DNA from 2 places in the Cupriavidus sp. CuC1 genome. Region 2 is predicted to be linked to the other one. Evidence: predicted binding sites of a transcription regulator. Region 2 holds the regulator's gene; the other holds the start of a gene.
What was found. The regulator sigma-54, encoded in region 2, starts transcription at its own class of promoters, with help from an activator protein. The targets are predictions, from matches to a motif close to TGGCANGNAANCTGCTTT.
Positions count from the first base shown of each region.

Region 1: the regulator sigma-54 is predicted to act here: its motif matches at 2,323-2,340, upstream of pedF (cytochrome c-550 PedF).

Region 1 is NZ_JBIUHC010000029.1:30,255-39,854, reverse strand. It holds gene ACGLHR_RS15025 (patatin-like phospholipase family protein) at 1-363, opposite strand, end outside; gene ACGLHR_RS15020 (substrate-binding periplasmic protein) at 762-1,655, opposite strand; gene pedF (cytochrome c-550 PedF) at 1,785-2,264, opposite strand; gene ACGLHR_RS15010 (sigma-54-dependent Fis family transcriptional regulator) at 2,525-4,579, shown strand; gene ACGLHR_RS15005 (MBL fold metallo-hydrolase) at 4,666-5,625, opposite strand; gene ACGLHR_RS15000 (alpha/beta fold hydrolase) at 5,625-6,563, opposite strand; gene pqqA (pyrroloquinoline quinone precursor peptide PqqA) at 6,649-6,723, shown strand; gene pqqB (pyrroloquinoline quinone biosynthesis protein PqqB) at 6,850-7,767, shown strand; gene pqqC (pyrroloquinoline-quinone synthase PqqC) at 7,764-8,456, shown strand; gene pqqD (pyrroloquinoline quinone biosynthesis peptide chaperone PqqD) at 8,453-8,725, shown strand; gene pqqE (pyrroloquinoline quinone biosynthesis protein PqqE) at 8,697-9,600, shown strand, end outside.
Region 2 is NZ_JBIUHC010000222.1:3,049-12,648, reverse strand. It holds gene ACGLHR_RS47275 (DJ-1/PfpI family protein) at 68-646, shown strand; gene ACGLHR_RS47270 (ribbon-helix-helix domain-containing protein) at 715-1,098, shown strand; gene ACGLHR_RS47265 (monovalent cation:proton antiporter-2 (CPA2) family protein) at 1,135-3,114, opposite strand; gene ACGLHR_RS47260 (KpsF/GutQ family sugar-phosphate isomerase) at 3,266-4,249, shown strand; gene lptC (LPS export ABC transporter periplasmic protein LptC) at 4,265-4,891, shown strand; gene lptA (lipopolysaccharide transport periplasmic protein LptA) at 4,946-5,590, shown strand; gene lptB (LPS export ABC transporter ATP-binding protein) at 5,637-6,422, shown strand; gene ACGLHR_RS47240 (RNA polymerase factor sigma-54) at 6,560-8,035, shown strand; gene hpf (ribosome hibernation-promoting factor, HPF/YfiA family) at 8,085-8,435, shown strand; gene ptsN (PTS IIA-like nitrogen regulatory protein PtsN) at 8,815-9,270, shown strand; gene hprK (HPr(Ser) kinase/phosphatase) at 9,306-9,600, shown strand, end outside.

The sequences.
Region 1 (9,600 bases), on a different contig from region 2:
AACGATGTCCGCCATCGCATACAAGGGCGAGTGGTTCAGCCCAAAGCTATGCGACCCTTTCAGCCACGGCATCCAACGCAGCGGGCTATACCTCTCTGCCGATTGCGCGATGGCGAGCCAGAATTCGTGCAGCGCCTCGCGCGCCCGGTCGTGCCCGCCTTGCAGCAGACCGTAGGCGAGCACGGCGGCATTCATCGCCCCCGCACTCGTTGCACTGACGCCTTCGATGGCAAATCTCCCATCTTCGAGCAACCGGTCAAGGACTCCCCACGTAAACGCACCGTGCATCCCGCCGCCCTGCAAAGCGAGTGCAATTGGCTTTTGTTCGCCATTACCGGTCTGCTTACGGATATTCCCAGCCATCCCAAAGCTCCCTAGTGACGCGGACCGGAGCATACCCGCCGGGTACCGGCTTGCGCGGGTGTCGCGTGGAGTGTCGTAACCAGCGCTTGCTCGAGCGTTGGCTCGGGACCAACGCTGATGGAGGCCCACCAAACAAGACTTCCAGCATTGCGTCGGATGACGGGATCCGCTCTCCTGAAGTGTAGTAAAGATGTGACGTTCGAGTAGTCAGGTGGCAGCCGGCCCCCAGGGCCATTTCCGAGACACGCGCCAGAGGACCATTACAGGCCGAGCCGCTGGCACCGCTTTGCGCTCGATCACTTCAACGGCCATGACCTTGAGAGGCTGCGCGCCCTACCCTTTGGCCAATCCTCACTTGATGCCAGGTCGAGTTCCGCACGCCCAACAGCAGGAGAATCTCATGGCGTTTGCAACGACACACCGTACTGCGCGAAGATCTGCTGCAGCTCGCCGCTGCGGCGGAGCTCATCCAGCGCGTTGCGCAACGAATCGGCAAGCTCGCGCTCGTCGGCCTTGACGGCCATGCCGATGGCCCAGCCGCGCGCGGGCAGCAGTGGCGAAGCCACGTCCACCGTGGCAAAGCGCGCGGCAGACTGGCCGGACGCCTTCAGTGCGCTTTCGTATTGGGCGCGCGTGACCATTGCAGCGGCGATCTCACCGGCAAACAACGCGCGCAGGGCCACATCGGCTCCGGCATAGATCTTCACCTTGTCGCGCAGCGCGCCCTGCGCCCCTGACAGCAGAGCGTTGGCGCCGGCCGAGCCCGCCTCCGCGCCGGTCGGCTGGCCGGCCAGGTCCTCCAGGTGCCGGACCTCGGGAATGCGCTCCCGGTCATGAACCAGCACGAACATCTCGCGGTGGTAAGGCGCAAAGATCAGCGCCTTGTCGTTCTCGCGCATGAACGCGCGGTCGACCGGCACGTGCAGCATCACGTCCGCCGGCCCGTAGCCCAGGTAGTGGCCACGCCAGACCATACTGCGCAAGTCGTCCGACATGTTCTCATCGGCATCGAAGGGCAGCAGCGATACGGACAGCCCCATCTGCTTGCCAAGGGCCTTGGCCAGCGCGACGTCAATGCCGGGCAGCGGGTTGCCCTGCTCGGTAGAGAATGGCGGCAGGCCTTTATAGACCGCGACCTTCAAGGTACCGCTCTGGCGGATCTTCGCCATATCCGCCAGCGAGGGCTGTGCGCAAAGCAGCGCTGCGAGCGCCAACAGGGCGCCGCCCAGGCGACGGGAAGGCAATGGGACGGGCTTGGACGGAGCGGCGTCCCGGACAGGACAGGCGCGCATGGGAAGTCTCCTGGTCTCTTGTATTGATCGTGAATCCGTGAATCCGTGAATCCAGTCATTCCTGGATCAGGCCGGCAATGCCGTCCGGTTTCCGGCTCAACGCCCTTGGGCGCCGGGGGGCCAACACCCTTATTCGCGCCGCGATTCCAGATAGGTCTTGATCGCCCAGACCGCTTCCTGGCTCAGCACGCCTTCGAACGGCGGCATGTAGACCCGGCCGTCGCGAGTGCGCCCCTTGCGCACGGTGGTGGTGAAGTACTGCGAGATCTCGCCCATGCACGCCTGCTTCTTCTTCGCGTCGGCCAGCGACGTGCAATCGCCGTCGAGCTTGCGCAGGTCCGGCGCGATGCCGCCCGACACCGCTTCCAGCCCATGGCAGCGCGCGCAGTTCTGATTGTAGGCCGACGTACCGATACGCATGGCTTCTTGCTGCGCATCTCCGGTCCGGTATGGATTATCCGGACGCCATTGCTCACCTAGTTGAGGTAGTGTCTTGGTATCCACGGCTTGCGGCGTGACGTCGCCATGGGCGGAGACAGTCGCGGGGATCGCCCCGGACAAAAGCGTGCAGACCGAGAGCAGGACAAGCATGCGGCGTGGTGTTTTCATCAGGGTCACCTCCAGTCGTTGAACCATGTTTTGGAGGTGACTTCCGCAAAAGCCATACCAAGCGCTATGTGGGCCATAAACCGGCCCCGGCCCCGGCAAATGGCTGGCGTGCAGCGCAGCATTCCTGAACAAGTGCCCTGGAATGCAACACCTGGCAAGCGTTTTGCTTCATGACGCAACACTTCCGGGCCCTGTCGACCACGCCAGGACCCGGCGCGACCCGCGCACAGATCGCGGGCGATTTCCACAGGAGACAGAAAATGACTTTCCAAGCGGCCGCCGGCCAGCATGAGCCCGTCGCCACGCCGGCCGCATCGGCCAGCGCGGAGGAGGGCAACCGGCCCGACCTGATCGCCCAGGCCCACCAGCGTTCCGAGTCCTATGGCTTGCGTCCCTATGAGTCGCCGGACTTCTGCCCGGTGCTGCAGAGCGAGCTGAAGACCCAGATAGAGCGCAGCCAGTCGCTGTTCACCTACGCTCTGCCGGTGATGGAGACGCTCTATGACCAGATCGTCAACACGCAGAGCATGGTGATCCTGACGGACGCCGCCGGCCTGATCCTGCACTCGCTGGGCGATGACGATTTCCTGGCCAAGGCCAACAAGGTGGCCTTGCAGCCCGGAGCGCTGTGGTCGGAGGAAAGCCGCGGCACCAATGCCATCGGCACCGCGCTGGCCGAGAACAAGGCCACGCTGGTACACGGCGCGGAGCATTTCCTGGAGGCCAACCGCTTCCTCACCTGCTCTTGCATGCCCATCCTCGACGCCTACGGCAAGACCGTCGGCGCGCTGGATGTAACGGGCGATCAGCGCGGATTCCACAAGCACACCATGGCGCTGGTGCGGATGTCCGCGCAAATGATCGAGAACCAGCTCTTTGCCAATGCCTTCCAGGACATGGTCTGCGTGCGCTTCCACTCCCGCGCCGAGTTCATCGGCACCCTGGTCGAAGGCATCGCCTCCTTTACGCCGGGCGGCCGCTTCCTCTCCGCCAACCGTAGCGCGCAGTTCCAGCTCGGGTTGTCGGTTAGCGCACTGCACGCGCACACGTTCTCTTCGCTGTTCGGCCTGTCGATGTCGCAATTGTTCGACACAGAGCGCAGGGCGCCCGCAGGCATAGTACGCTTGCCGCTTCCGAGCGGTGTCAAGGTCAGTGCGCGCATTCAGTGGAAGGCATCCACTGCCACCGTTCCCGGCGGTGCCATCGACAGTGGCGGTGCCGAGGCGCGGGAAGCGCACGGCATGCATGAAGCCGCCGCCCTGCCCCGCCGCCCGGCCACAGCCCCGGCGCAGCGGTGCGCCGGCCTGGACGACCTCGACACCGGCGACGCCCAGATCAAGGGCGTCATCACCAAGCTGCGTAAGGTAATCGGAAAGGATATTCCCGTTATGGTGCTGGGGGAAACCGGCACCGGCAAGGAACTGCTGGCGCGCGCCATCCACGCCGACAGCCCGCGCCATGCCGGGCCCTTCATTGCGGTCAACTGCGCATCGATTCCCGAGACGCTGATCGAATCCGAGCTGTTCGGCTACGAGGAAGGCGCCTTCACCGGCGCCCGCAAGAAGGGCGGCATCGGCAAGATGCTGCTCGCCAACGGGGGCACCCTATTCCTCGACGAAATCGGCGATATGCCGCTGCACCTGCAGGCGCGCATGCTGCGTGCGCTTCAGGAGCGCGCGATCACGCCGCTGGGCAGCAGCAAGGTGATCCATGTCGATGTTTCGGTGGTTTGCGCCACCAATCGCAATATGCGCGATCAGGTAGCAAATGGCCTGTTCCGGGAAGACCTTTACTATCGCCTGAACGGCCTCGTGGTGCGGTTGCCGGCGTTGCGCGAACGCAGCGACCTTGATGTAGTGGCCAACAAGTTGTTGCACGAGGGCCAGGAAGCCAGTGTGCTGCGCATCAGTGAATCGGTGATGGAGATGTTCCGCACCTATCACTGGCCGGGCAATATCCGCCAGCTTGGCAACTTGCTGCGCACCGCGCGGCTGATGGCCGAAGGCGAGACCGAGATCACCGAGGACCACCTGCCCGATGACTTCCTGGAAGACCGGCAGGCGCGCCGGGTCGCCAGCGTGCCCCCCGGCGCTGCGGTGGCACCGGACGCCCCACCGGATCGCACTTGCGCCTTGGAAATGGCGCCGCGCGCCCAACCGACCCGCCTGGCCGACGTCGAATCGCTGGCCGTCATCGCCGCGGTCAAGGCGCACCACGGCAATATCTCCGCAGCAGCCAAGGCGCTGGGCATCTCGCGCAACACGGTCTACCGGAAAATGGATGAGGCCAGCGCGCTGCCCCATCACGAAGGCTGAGCGCCCCCTAAGCGCCGGTCGCTACCCCTGGTGGGGCGCGGTCCGTGCGCACTTGCCCCCAACACCCGCTACGCCGCGGGCGGCGCTCAGGCCAGCGGCTCGCCGTGCATCCACAGGTCCTCCAGCTCGCGCCAGGCGTGCTGCACGTTCAAGGGGTGGCGCGAAGCGAAATAGCGCCAACGGCAGTAGGGCTTGCCTGCCGCCGGGCCGGGCATCCGCGCCGCGTCGCCGCCCGCTGCCAGCGCGCCGGCAATGCCCTCGGCCAGCGCATCGAGATAAGCCAGCGTCGGCGCCAACATCTGCGCCGGCGTCCCCACCGCGGTGCCCACCACGACATCGGCCGGCAGGACCGAGAGTGCACGAAGCGCGCGCCGCCAGCCCTGCAAGGAAGCCTCCTGCATCTCCGGAACGCGTTCGCGGTAAGCCAGGCCGCCCACGCATAGCAGCCGCCGCCGCGGTGCATACAGCACCGTATCCGAAGCGCTGTGTGCCGCCGCGTGGACCTGTACCTCCCATGCCGTGCCGCCGGTAGCCAGCCGGTCGCCATGCCGCAAAGCGGGGTCCGGCAGCACGATCTGCGTGCCTCGCATGACGGCCGGCCCCAGTTGCTCGGCAAGCCTGGCCAGGCACGCCTCGCAGCGCTGCCCCATCAGGCTGGCGGTGGCTGCCGACGCCAGGAACACGGGGCGCGGCCGCAGGCACGCCAAGGCGGCGTTGGCCAGTACGTTCTCCGGATGCGCATGGGTGTTAACCACCCAGCGCACCGGCTCGGGGGTCACGGCCCGGATCGCCGCCAGCAAACCGTTCCCCCAGGTCAGGTGCGGGCCCGGATCGACCACCAGCACGCCAGCGCCGGTCACATGGACCAGGGTCGGCACCACTTCCCCGGCGTTGGCGCGCGCCACCTCGGCATTGCCGGCACGAGCCACATACACACCCGGCTGCAACCGGTCCAGCACCACACGGCCAGCGACAGCGGCCGGGCCGGCGCCATTGAGCGCCATCGCCAGCAGGGCGCCCATGAAACCCCGGCGGGCGGGATCCATCACCGCTGCCAACCCGACTCGCGGATGGCGGTGCGCACGGCCTCGGCCATGGCACCTGAAGCCAGGTGTCCGCCGGGTACCCAGACCATCCGTGCCCGGGGCATGACCGCCTGCAAACGCAGGGCATTGGCTGGCCGGCAGACCGTATCGGCGCGGCCATGCAGCAGCGTCACTGGCGCCTCCCGCGAGCCGATCTCCGCCGCCGCCTTCAGCAGCGCCGGCTTGCCCAGCCCGGCGCGGCGGCGCAGGTAGTGCGCCTGGACCCGATATTTGTCCACCACCGCCATGCGCTCGCGCCTCGGCTGCCGCCGCCCCGGCTGCATCGGGCCAAGGCCCAGCAAGTGTCGCTCGATGCGCTGCCAATGTCCCGCAGTGTCCAGTTTTTGAACAGTCGTACCACTTTGCAACACCCTGGATACAGTAAGCAGGCGCGCCCGGGCATCCGACACGCGCTCGCCTTGTCCCGTGACGCGGCGCAGCATGCCGGCGCCACCATGGCGCGGTGAAAAAAGCCGATGGATGTCGTCACGCCCGGTCAGGAACGTCCCCCGCAAGACCAGGGCTGCCACCGCCGCTGGAAAGCGCGCGGCATAGGCCAACGCCAGCGATGCCCCCCAGGATCCGCCCACCACGCCCCAGCGCGGAATGCCAAGCGCCTCGCGCAGTTGTTCCAGGTCCGCCAGCAGCGCGCCCTCGGTGTTCCGGCGCAGCCTTCCGGCGGGCCGCGAGCGCCCCGCCCCGCGCTGATCCGGCATCACCACACGGTGCCACGGCAAATCGAACCAGGCCAGCATCGACGGGCTGCAGCCGCTGCCCGGCCCGCCGTGCAGCACCAGCCAGGGCTCGCCCGTGGAGAGCCCGGCCTGCCTCACATGCACGCGGTGGCCATCCCGCGTACGGAGAAAAATGCAGGATGTTGACGCCGGCGTTGTGGGCATGGATGTTGCCTCGGAGATAACGCGGCGATCGCCGCAAGAAGAACCGATGATGCATTCATTAACTATGCCACCCAAAGGAAGAGACATGAACTGGACCACCCCCTCCTACAAAGAGTTGCGCCTGGGTTTCGAGATCACGATGTATATCGCCAACCGCTGATCACGTTTGCCTGACCGTGCCGTCCCGGCAAGGCCCGCCCCCGGCGGGCCTTTCTTCTCGCTGGCGGGCTTTTTGCTCATGACTTGCACATTGACCCCGCCTTTCGACTCAGTTTCTGACTCAGCCATGACAACAATCCGGGTTCTGGGCTCGGCCGCCGGCGGCGGCTTTCCCCAGTGGAACTGCAACTGCCAGAATTGCGATGGCGTGCGCAACGGCACGCTGCGCGCCACGCCGCGCACCCAATCTTCGATCGCCTTGACCGACGAAGGACAGGACTGGGTGCTGGTCAACGCCTCGCCCGACATCCTCGACCAGTTGCGCCACGCGCCGGCGCTGCAGCCGGCGCGCCATCCGCGCGACACAGGGATTGCCGGCGTGGTCCTGATGGATGCGCAGATCGATCACGTTACCGGCCTCTTGATGCTGCGCGAGCACCGGCAGGCGCTGCCGCTCTACGCCACCGCGGCGGTATTGCAGAATCTCGGCACGGCGTTCCCGCTCACGCGCATGCTGTCGCACTACTGCGGGGTGGACACGCACACACTGGCTCTGGATGACACGCCCTTCACGGTGCCGCCGCTTCGTGGCGTGATGCTGACCCCGGTGCCGCTGGAGAGCAAGGCGCCACCCTACTCCCCGAACCGCAACGCGCCACAGCGCGGCGACAATATCGGCTTGCGCATCGTCGAGTCCGGCACCGGCCGGCGCGCCTTCTACGCGCCCGGGCTTGGCCGCATCGAACCCCATGTGCTCGACGAACTCCGCCGTGCCGACGTGGTGCTGGTGGACGGCACCTTCTGGCGCGCCGACGAAATGCAGCAGCTTGGCTTCTCCGCCAAGACCGCCGCCGACATGGGGCATCTCGCGCTGTCCGGCCCCGGCGGCATGATCGAGGCACTCGACCGCCTGCCTGCGGCCCGCAAGATCCTGATCCACATCAACAACACAAACCCGATCCTGGTGGAAGACTCGCCGCAGCGCAGCCTGCTGGCGGACCACGGCATCGAGGTCGCATACGACGGCATGGAAATCACGCTATGACACAAGCCACGGCCTGGAGCACCGCCGAATTCGAAGCGCGCCTGCGCGCGAAAGAAGCCGACTATCACATCCACCACCCCTTCAACCTGCGCCTCGCGGCCGGGCAATGCACGCCGGAGCAGATTCGCGCGTGGGTGGCCAACCGCTTCTACTACCAGGCCAGCATCCCGCTCAAGGACGCCGCCGTCCTCTCCAACTGCCCCGACCGGGCGACGCGCCGCGAGTGGGTCGTGCGCATCCTGGACCATGACGGCACCGAGACCCAGGAAGGCGGCATCGAAGCCTGGCTGCGGCTGGGCCTGGCGGTGGGGCTCACGCGCGAGGAACTGTGGTCGCACCGGCATGTACTGCCCGGCGTGCGTTTCGCCGTCGACGCCTATGTGAACTTCGCGCGCCGCGCGCCCTGGCAGGAGGCCGTGTGCTCCTCCCTGACGGAGATGTTCGCCCCGCGGATCCACAAGGAGCGCCTCGCCGGCTGGCCTGGGCACTATCCCTGGATCGAAGCGCAAGGTCTGGATTATTTCCGCTCCCGCATTCCGCTCGCGCAGCGCGACGTCGATCACGGCCTGCGCGTGACCCTTGGCTACTTCCGCACGCACGAGCAGCAGCAGCGCGCGCTGGAGATCCTGAAATTCAAGCTCGACATCCTGTGGTCGATGCTCGACGCCATCCAACTCGCCTGCCCATGACCCCGACCGAAGCCGACCTGACCAAGCCAACGCTGCACCGGAACTTCCGCCTGCAGTGGGAAGACGCCCAGCAAAGCTGGATCCTGCTGTATCCCGAAGGCATGGTCACGCTCAACGACAGCGCGGCCGCCATCCTGCAACGCTGCGACGGCAGCCATACGCTCGACATGCTGATCGACGACCTGCAGTCCGCCTTCGGCGTGCAGGGTATCGCACCGGAGGTACACGCCTTTGTCAAACATGCCATCGAACGCGGCTGGCTGGTCTGAGCCACCAGCAGCCATAGCGCCGCCCGGGCCGCCGCTATGGCTGCTGGCGGAACTGACCTACCGCTGCCCGCTCCATTGCGCCTTCTGCTCCAACCCGGTGGACTATGCCCGGCACGACGCCGAGCTCGACACTGCGCAGTGGCGCGACGTCTTCACCCAAGCGCGCGCGCTGGGCGCCGTGCAACTGGGCCTGTCGGGCGGCGAACCCCTGCTGCGCAAAGACCTGGAAGAACTGGTCGAACATGCCCACGGGCTCGGCTTCTACACCAACCTCATCACCTCCGGCATCGGTCTGACGGATGCCCGGCTGGCCGCCTTGCGCACCGCCGGGCTTGACCATATCCAGCTATCGTTCCAGGACTCCAGCCGCGAGCTCAACGACTTTCTCTCCAGCACCCGCACCTTCAACCTGAAGCAGCGTGTGGCCCGCCTGATCAAGGCGCACGGCTACCCGATGGTGATGAACTGCGTGCTGCACCGGCACAACCTGCCCCACGTCGGCGCCATCATCGAGATGGCACTGGAGATGGGCGCGGAATACCTGGAACTGGCCAACACCCAGTACTACGGCTGGGCCTGGGAGAACCGCCAGGCGCTGATGCCCACGCACGAGCAGCTGCGCGAAGCCGAGGCGCTCGTGAATGCGTACCGGGCACGCATCGGCAACCGGTGCCAGATCCTGTTCGTGGTGCCTGACTACTTCGAGCAACGGCCCAAGAAATGCATGAACGGCTGGGGCACCACCTTCCTGGGCGTCGCGCCAGACGGCCTCGCGCTGCCCTGCCACGCGGCCCGCATGCTGCCGGGGCTTGACCTGCCGAACGTCACCGCGCGGCCGCTGCGGGAGATCTGGCGCGAGAGCGACGCCTTCCAGC
Region 2 (9,600 bases):
CCTGGGCGGATTGCACGCTTTGCGGCGCGGCTCCCCCGGGACACCCGTAACCATACAGGAGACAGCGATGGCAAAAAAGATCTTGATGCTGGTCGGCGACTACGCCGAAGACTATGAAACCATGGTGCCTTTCCAGGCACTCCAGATGGTAGGCCACACGGTCCATGCGGTGTGTCCGGACAAGGCGGCCGGCGCCAGCTGCCCCACCGCCATCCATGATTTCGAAGGCGACCAGACCTATAGCGAAAAACGCGGCCACAACTTCGCGCTGAACGCGAGCTTTGCCGATGTGGACCCGGCAGCCTACGACGGGCTGGTCATCCCGGGCGGGCGCGCGCCCGAATACCTGCGCCTGAACGAGCGGGTGCTGGAGATCGTGCGGCACTTTGCCAGCACCAACAAGCCGATCGCAGCGGTGTGCCACGGCGCCCAGCTGCTGGCCGCGGCCGGCGTGCTGGAAGGCCGGACCTGCTCGGCCTATCCGGCGTGCGCGCCCGAAGTACGCCTGGCGGGCGGCAAATATGCCGACATCCCGGTCGACCAGGCCTACACCGACGGCAACCTGGTGAGCGCACCGGCCTGGCCCGCGCACCCGGCATGGCTGGCGCAGTTCCTTGCCGTCCTGGGCACCAAGATCGTACATTAGAGGCTACCGAACGCGGCCCGCGAGCCTGTCGAGGGCTATCGCGGGCCTTTCCGCACGGGAGTTCTTCTATGTGTGAAATCTTCATCCGGGCCACCCCGCAGTCGTACCAGGGCCAGTCGCGCTCGCTCCGGCTGCATGGCGTGGCCACCAGCATCCGGCTGGAAAGCCTGTTCTGGGAAGTGCTCGAAACGCTGGCGCGCCGCGACGGCATGAGCGTGGGCCAGCTCATCACCCGGTTGCACGACGAACTGGTGGCATACCGGGGCGAGGCGGCAAACTTCACGTCCTTCCTGCGCGTGTGCTGCCTGCGCTACCTGATGCTGCAAGGCGAAGGCCGCATTCCCGCCGACCCGCGCGTCCCGATCGGCTCGCTCGACGCGCGCTCCGTGCTAGAAGGCCTGCCGCCATCGTGGGCGGAAGAGGCGCACGTCGGCAGCCGCGCGGCGGCATGAACCTGAACTTGCAGCCGCTGAGCGCATAGCGCAGCCTCAGCCGGCCAGCATGCGCGCCTCGGCCGCTTCCAGCGCCTCTGGCTGGCCGCGCAACACCACGATATCGCCAGGCTCCAGCACCGTATCGGGTTCCGGATCGAACGCACGGATGCCGCGCCGGCGCACCGCCGTCACTTCCACCCCGATACGATCCAGCCCCAGCGCGCCCAGGCGCCGCCCCACCGACGTGGCCTCCGGGCCGAGCGAGATGGAGTGCAGCCGCACGGACTCGCGCTCCACCATGTCTTCCTCGTCGTCGCGGCCGTGGAAATAGCCGCGTAACAGGCTGTAGCGCGCGTCGCGCGCCTCCTGCACGCCGCGCACCACGCGCCGCATCGGCACGCCCAGCAGCACCAGCGCGTGCGAGGCCAGCATCAGGCTGCCCTCGATGCTCTCCGGCACCACCTCGGTCGCGCCGGCCTTTTGCAGGATGTCGAGTTCCGAATCGTCCATGGTGCGCACGATCACGGGCAGCGCCGGCTCCAGTTCCTGCACATGGTGCAGCACCTTGAGGGCCGAGGGCGTGTTGTTGTAGGTGATGATCAAGGCAGCCGCGCGATGCAGGCCCGCCGCGATCAGCGCTTCGCGCCGGCCGGCATCGCCGTACACCACCGTGTCGCCCGCGCCGGCGGCTTCGCGCACGCGGTCCGGGTCGAGGTCCAGCGCCACGTAGGTGATGCCCTCGCGTTCCAGCATTTGCGCCAGGTTCTGGCCGCTGCGGCCAAACCCGCAGATGATGGCGTGCTTCTCGGTCTGCAGGCTCTGCGCCGCGATGCGCGTCATGTTGAGCGACTGCATCAGCCACTCGTTGGCGGTAAAGCGCAACACGATGGCGTCGCTGTACTGGATCAGGAACGGCGCCGCCAGCATCGACAACAGCATCGAGGCCAGGATGACCTGGATCAGCACGGGATCGACCAGGTTCAGGCCGTCGATCTGGTTAAGCAGCACGAAGCCGAACTCGCCGGCCTGCGCCAGGCCCAGGCCGGTACGGATCGCCACCCCCGGGCGCGAGCCGAACAGGCGCGCCAGGCCGGAGATCAGGACCAGCTTGAAGACAATGGGCACCGCCAGCAGCGCCAGCACCAGCCACAGGTGGTCGAGCACCACATGGATATTGAGCAGCATGCCGATGGTGACGAAGAACAGCCCCAGCAGCACGTCGCGGAAGGGCTTGATGTCCTCCTCCACCTGATGGCGATAAGGCGTCTCGGAGATCAGCATGCCGGCCATGAAGGCGCCCAGCGCCATCGACAGGCCAAGCCGCTCGGTCAGCGCGGCCATGCCCAGCGTGACCAGCAGCAGGTTGAGCATGAACAGCTCCTGCGAGCGGCGCGCCGCCACGATGTGGAACCAGCGGCTCATGAAGCGCTGGCCGACGAAGAAGATCAGGCTCAGGGCCACCACGATCTTCACCGTGGCCAGGCCCAGCGCCATCATCAGGTCGCCAGGATCGCGCGAGAGCGCCGGGATCACGATCAGCAGCGGCACCACGGCCAGGTCCTGGAACAGCAGGATGCTGATGATATTGCGCCCGTGCTCGCTTTCCAGCTCCAGGCGCTCCGACAGCATCTTGGACACGATGGCGGTGGACGACATGGCCAACGCCCCGCCCAACGCCACAGAGGCCTGCCAGGACAGCGGAAACAGCCAGTTGAATGCCCAGCTCGCCGGGATCACAGCCAGCAGCGACAGCACCACCTGCGAGCCGCCCAGCCCGAACACCTGCCGCTTCATCGCCTTGAGCTTGCCCAGGCTGAACTCCAGGCCGATCGAAAACATCAAGAAGACCACGCCGAACTCGGCCAGGTACTTGGTCTGCGCGGTATCGCGGGCCAGCCCGAGCGCATGCGGCCCGATCAGGATGCCGACGACCAGGTACCCCAGCATGGGCGGCAACTGCAGCATGCGAAAGGCGACCACGCCGAACACGGCGGCGGCCAGCAGGACTAGGGTAAGGTCCAGCGGAGAGTGCATCGACAGGGTCAGGGTACGCCGCCCCGGGCACCGGGCCGGCCCGGTGCGGGCGACCCTGCCGGTGGATTACGGCAAGCGCGATGGCCTCCCCGGCCGCCCGATCCCAGGAACAGCCCAAGCGCCATCGCATTCGTTGGTATACTTCGTCGCCATGATAGCTAATTTCAATGCGGATCGAGCACTTCGGCTCGCTCGCGAGACCCTCCAGATCGAAGCCGACGCCGTCGCCGCCCTCGCAGGCCGCCTGGACGACGGATTCGCGCAGGCCGTGCAACTGACGCTCAATTGCAGCGGACGCGTGGTCGTGTCCGGCATAGGCAAGTCCGGCCACATTGGCCGCAAGGTCGCGGCCACGCTGGCCTCGACCGGCACCCCCGCGTTTTTCGTGCATCCCGCCGAGGCCAGCCACGGCGACCTGGGCATGGTCACGCGCGACGATGTGCTGATCGCCTTTTCCAATTCCGGAGAGACCGCCGAGTTGCTTTCGATCGTCCCGATCGTCAAGCGCATCGGCGCCAAGCTGATCTCCGTGACCGGGAACCCCGCCTCCACGCTGGCCAAGCTGGCCGATGCGCACCTCAATGCCGGCGTGGAAAAAGAAGCCTGCCCGCTCAACCTGGCCCCGACCGCCAGCACCACCGCCGCACTGGCGATGGGCGACGCGCTCGCGGTGGCCGTGCTGGATGCCCGCGGCTTCGGCGAGGAAGATTTTGCCCGCTCGCATCCAGGCGGCGCGCTCGGGCGCAAGCTGCTGACCCACGTGCGCGACGTCATGCGCAGCGGAAACGCGGTGCCCAAGGTGCGCGAGAGCACGCCGCTGGCACAAGCCCTGATGGAAATTACCCGCAAGGGCATGGCCATGACCGCGGTGGTTGACCCGGACGACCGCCTGATCGGCGTCTTCACGGACGGCGACCTGCGCCGCCTGCTCGAAACCCCGCGCGACTGGAAGACCGTACCCATCAGCGAGGTCATGCACCGCACGCCGCATACCGTCGGGCCGGACCAGCTGGCCGTGGAAGCCGTGCAGGTGATGGAGGCGAATCGTGTCAACCAGATGCTGGTGGTCGACGCAGAGCGGCGCCTGGTCGGCGCGCTCCACATCCACGACCTGACCCGCGCCAAGGTCATCTGAGGCCAGCCCATGCCTATGCGGGAAATCCTGTCCTCCCTGAGCCGGCTTGCCATGCGAGCGCTGCCCCTGCTGCTGATGGCGCTGGTGGCGGGCAGCACCTTCTGGCTGGTGCAGGTCAACTCCCCGAAGGAAGCGGACACCGGGCCGGTCGGCAAGAAACATGAGCCGGATTACTACATGATCCGTTTTTCCGCGACCGAGCTTGCCGAGGACGGGAACACCAAGCTGCGCTTTACCGGCGACAAGATGATCCACTTCGAGGACGACCAGACCTACGAGGTGACGCGCCCAGCCATGCGCTCCTACGAAATCGACCGCCCGCCCGTCACTGGCCACTCCGATCGCGGCACGATGAACGCGGAAGGCTCGGTCATCGACCTGTTCGGCAATGGCTTCATCGTGCGCGCCCAGGGCACCGACCCCGCCAAGGATCCGAAGATGACGGCCGCCTCGGAGTATTTCCAGGTGCTGGTCAACGATGACATCGTCAAGACCGACAAGGCTGTCAAGCTGACCCGCGGCCCGTCGGTGATGACCGCCAACGGCCTGATCTTTAACAATGTCACTCGCGAAGTACAATTGCTGGGTAACGTACGCGGCACCATCATTACGGTGCCGCCGCCGGCAAGTCCCGCGAAGTAGCCCTGAAGCCGCCCGCGGGCTCCAGCCGCCCGCGTCAACCGCCATCACGCCAACATGAATCCATTCCTGACGACTTCGTCCTGTCGCCGCCGCAGCACGGCCGCTTTGCTGACGCTGGCAGCCGTCCTGGGCCTCGCGTTGTCCGCGCCCGCCAGCGCCGAAAAAGCCGACCGCGAAAAGCCGCTGGTCCTGGAGGCCGACAATGCCAGCTACGACGACGTCAAGCAGGTTTATGTACTGACCGGCAACGTGGTGCTGACCAAGGGCACCATGGTGCTGAAATCCGACGCGGCCGAAGTCCGTACCGATCCCGAGGGCTACCAGTACGCGGTCGCGACCTCCAAGGGCGGCAAGCAAGCCTATATCCGCCAGAAGCGCGACAACGTCGACGAGTACATCGACGGCTGGGGCGACCGCATCGAATATGACGGCAAGCAGGAGCTGTCCAAGCTGATCGGGCGCGCCCGCATGGCCCGCCTGGCCGGCGCCAAGCTGGTCGACGAGATCCGTGGCGCGGTGATCACCTATGACAGCCGCAACGAGTTCTATACGGCCAGCGGCGGCGCCGAGAACGCGACCGCGGGCAGCCCGTCCGGCCGCGTGCGCGCCGTGCTGTCGCCGCGCCAGGAGCAGCCCGCCAGCGGCGCCGCAGCCAACCCGCTGCCGCTCAAGCCGGCACCTGCCCCCGTCAACCCCTGACCTGACGCCGCCACGCCCCCAATCCACGGATTCTGCCTTGACCTTCATGACCGCTACCCAGACCGCACCGTCCCAGCCCGCCACCCTGAAGGACAGCAGCACGCTGGTCGTGCGCCACCTGAAGAAGCGCTACGGCTCGCGCACTGTGGTCAAGGATGTGTCCCTCGACGTGAAGAGCGGCGAAGTGGTCGGGTTGCTCGGCCCCAACGGCGCGGGCAAGACCACGTCGTTCTACATGATCGTGGGGCTGGTGGCGCTGGACGAGGGCGATATCGTGCTCGACGACAAGCACATCAGCGGCCTGGCCATCCATGAGCGGGCACGCATGGGCCTGTCCTACCTGCCGCAGGAAGCCTCGGTGTTCCGCAAGCTCAATGTGCGGGAAAATATCCGCGCGGTGCTGGAACTGCAGCTCAACGATGGCAAGCCCCTGGGCAAGGCCGAGATCGAGCGCCGGCTGGACACCCTGCTGGATGACCTGCAGATTGCCCACCTGCGCGACAACCCGGCGCTGTCGCTGTCCGGCGGCGAGCGCCGCCGCGTGGAAATCGCCCGCGCGCTGGCCTCCGCGCCGCGTTTCATCCTGCTTGACGAGCCCTTCGCCGGCGTCGACCCGATCGCGGTCGGCGAAATCCAGCGCATCGTCAGCTTCCTCAAGGCGCGCAATATCGGCGTGCTGATCACCGACCACAACGTACGCGAGACGCTGGGCATCTGCGACCACGCCTACATCATCAGCGAGGGCGCGGTGCTGGCGTCCGGCCAGCCTGAAGACATCATCGCCAACGAGTCGGTGCGCAAGGTCTACCTGGGCGAGAACTTCCGCATGTAAAGGCGCGCGCGGCGCCTGCCGCGCATCGGCCCCCCGGGCGGCTTCGGTGTCGCCTTTCATCCTTCAAACGATCATGCGACGCCAGCGATAGCAATTTCCGTTCCACCAGTACGGAAGTTGGGCATAAAATAGGTCGCATGAAACCGTCGCTACAGCTCCGCCTCTCGCAGCATCTCGCGCTTACGCCGCAACTCCAGCAGTCGATCCGGCTGCTGCAACTGTCCACGCTTGAACTGCAGCAGGAAGTGGAACAGGCGCTGACCGAGAACCCCTTGCTCGAGCGCGAGAACGACTGGCTCGACAGCCCGTTGCGCGTGTCCTCGGACGGCTCGGTGAACCTCCAGAGCGCGCCCGCGCCAGCGCCCGCCGATGGCCAGGGCACCAGCGAAAACCGCCCCGATGGCGCCCCCGAAGCCGACGACAGCTATTCCGACAGCAACGAGGATTACGGCAACGACTGGAGCCTGGACGATTTCGCCCGCCGCCCGCAAGGCGAAGACGACGAAAAAACACCGATGCAGCTGCGCGACGCCGAGCCCACGCTGCGCGAACACCTCATGGAGCAGCTGGCGCCGCTCAAGATTTCCCTGCGCGACAAAGGGCTGGCCATCTTCCTGGTCGAATCCCTGGACGATGACGGCTACCTGAGCGCCACGCTCGAGGAAATCTGCAGCGAGCTGCCGGAGGAGCTCGAGTTCGAGGTCGACGAGATCCAGGCCGTGCTTACGCTGCTGCAGAGCTTCGATCCACCGGGCGTCGGGGCGCGCAACGCAGCCGAGTGCCTGGCGCTGCAACTGCGCAGGCTCAAGCATCCGCAGCGCGAACTGGCGCTGAGCATCGTCACCAATCACCTGGAGCTGCTGGCGGTGCGCGATTACACGCGCCTGAAAAAAGCCCTGCAAGTGGACGAGCCGGAACTCAAGGCGGCGCATGAACTGATCCGCTCGCTCGCGCCCTATCCCGGCCATGCCTACAGCCGGCCGGAAGCCGACTTCGTGGTACCCGATGTTTTCGTTCGAAAGTTGAGCGGCGGATGGATCGCCCATCTCAACCCGGATGTGATGCCGCGGCTACGTATCAACGACATGTACGCGCAGATTTTGCGCGGTGCAAAAGGCGATGCCGGCGCGGCGGGACTGCAGCAAAAGCTGCAGGAAGCACGCTGGTTGATCAAGAATATCCAGCAGAGGTTCGACACGATATTGCGCGTCGCACAAGCCATTGTCGAACGTCAAAAGAACTTCTTCACCCACGGTGAAATTGCGATGCGCCCCTTGGTTTTGCGGGAGATTGCCGATACACTGGGTTTACACGAGTCCACCATCTCTCGGGTGACTACCAATAAGTACATGGCAACGCCGATGGGGACTTTCGAGCTGAAGTATTTTTTCGGCTCTCACGTATCCACAGAAACCGGCGGCGCGGCCTCATCAACGGCAATCCGTGCGTTGATCAAGCAATTGATAGGAGCCGAAGACGCTAGGAACCCCTTGTCCGACAGCCGGATTGCCGAATTGCTCGGCGAGCAAGGCTTTGTGGTAGCACGGCGTACCGTTGCCAAATACCGCGAAGCGCTCAAGATTCCCGCGGTCAATCTCCGTAAGACTTTGTAGCCGAGCTGCATCGCCTGCCTGATGCAGCTCTTTCAGAAGGAGAAACGCTATGAACTTCAAGATCAGTGGACACCACTTGGACATCACGCCCCCTCTGCGTGAGTACGTGGAAACGAAACTGGAGCGTATCGTCAGGCATTTCGATCAAGTCATTGGCGTAAGTGTGCTGCTCTCTGTCGACAATACAAAAGAAAAGGACCGGCGGCAGTACGCGGAAATCAATCTACATCTCAAGGGCAAGGACATCTTTGTCGAAGCGCATCATGAAGACCTGTATGCCGCTATCGACGCATTGGTCGACAAGCTCGACCGGCAGGTGATTCGCCACAAGGATCGCGTGCAAAGCCACGACCGTGAAGCGGTCAAGTACCAGATGGCCGCATCCCAGATGCAGCAATGACCGTGCCTGGCGGCCCACATACCGGGCCGTCGGTGTCAGTCCATTGAAAACGGAATCAAGCCGCGCCCAGCGCGGCTTTTTCGTTCCAGCCTCCCCCCTTCGGGCCACGCAGGGGATTCCGCAACGCATATGTACCGGTGTATGCTGTGCCATACATAGTTGATTTGCCTGGCCATTTCCGTGCATGCGGCACCGCTTCAGCGCCTCGGCTATTGCAATGCACAAAGCGGCAGCGGGCCTGCTCTATAATGGCCAGACGCCCGACACCGGCATGGGGACACCCGGTGGAAACATCGGGCCTTGGTTTTTATCTTCTTTCCGCCCGGCGGGACGCCTCCTTGCCCCGGGCCTGCTTTCTAGAAAACCCTGCGCATTCCACATGAATCGTTTGGCTAAATTGCTGCCACCCGGCAACATCAACCTCGACGTCAGCGTCACCAGCAAGAAGCGCGTGTTCGAACAGGCCGGGCTCCTCTTCGAGAACAACCATGGCGTTGCGCGCGCGACCGTGACCGACAACCTGTTCGCCCGCGAGTCGCTGGGGTCCACCGGCCTTGGCGCCGGGGTTGCGATCCCCCACGGCCGCATCAAGGGACTGAAGCAGCCGCTGGCCGCCTTCATGCGCCTGGCCGAGCCGATCCCCTTCGAGTCGCCCGACGGTAAGCCGGTAGCGCTGCTGATCTTCCTGCTGGTGCCCGAACAGGCCACCCAGCAGCATCTGGAAATTCTCTCCGAGATCGCCCAGTTGCTGTCCGACCGCGAGATGCGCGAAGGACTGGCTACCCTGCCCACCCCCGACGACGTGCACCAGTTGCTGACGCAATGGCACCCTTGATCCGCCACTGAAAGCCCGTCCCTGAAAGCACCCGAATGGAACTCACTGGCGTCACCTCGCAGTCGATCTTCGACGACAACGCAGCCGATATCAAACTCTCCTGGGTAGCAGGACTGGAAGGCGCGGACCGGGCCTTCGATGTCGAGTTTGCGCGTGAAGCCACGTCGGCGGCCGATCTCGTCGGCCACTTGAACCTGATCCACCCGAACCGGATCCAGGTGCTGGGCAAGCCCGAAATCACGTATTACCAGCGCCTCGACGACGAGATGCGCAAGCGCCAGATGGGCGAGCTGATCCTGTTGGAGCCGCCGTTCCTGGTGATCGCCGACG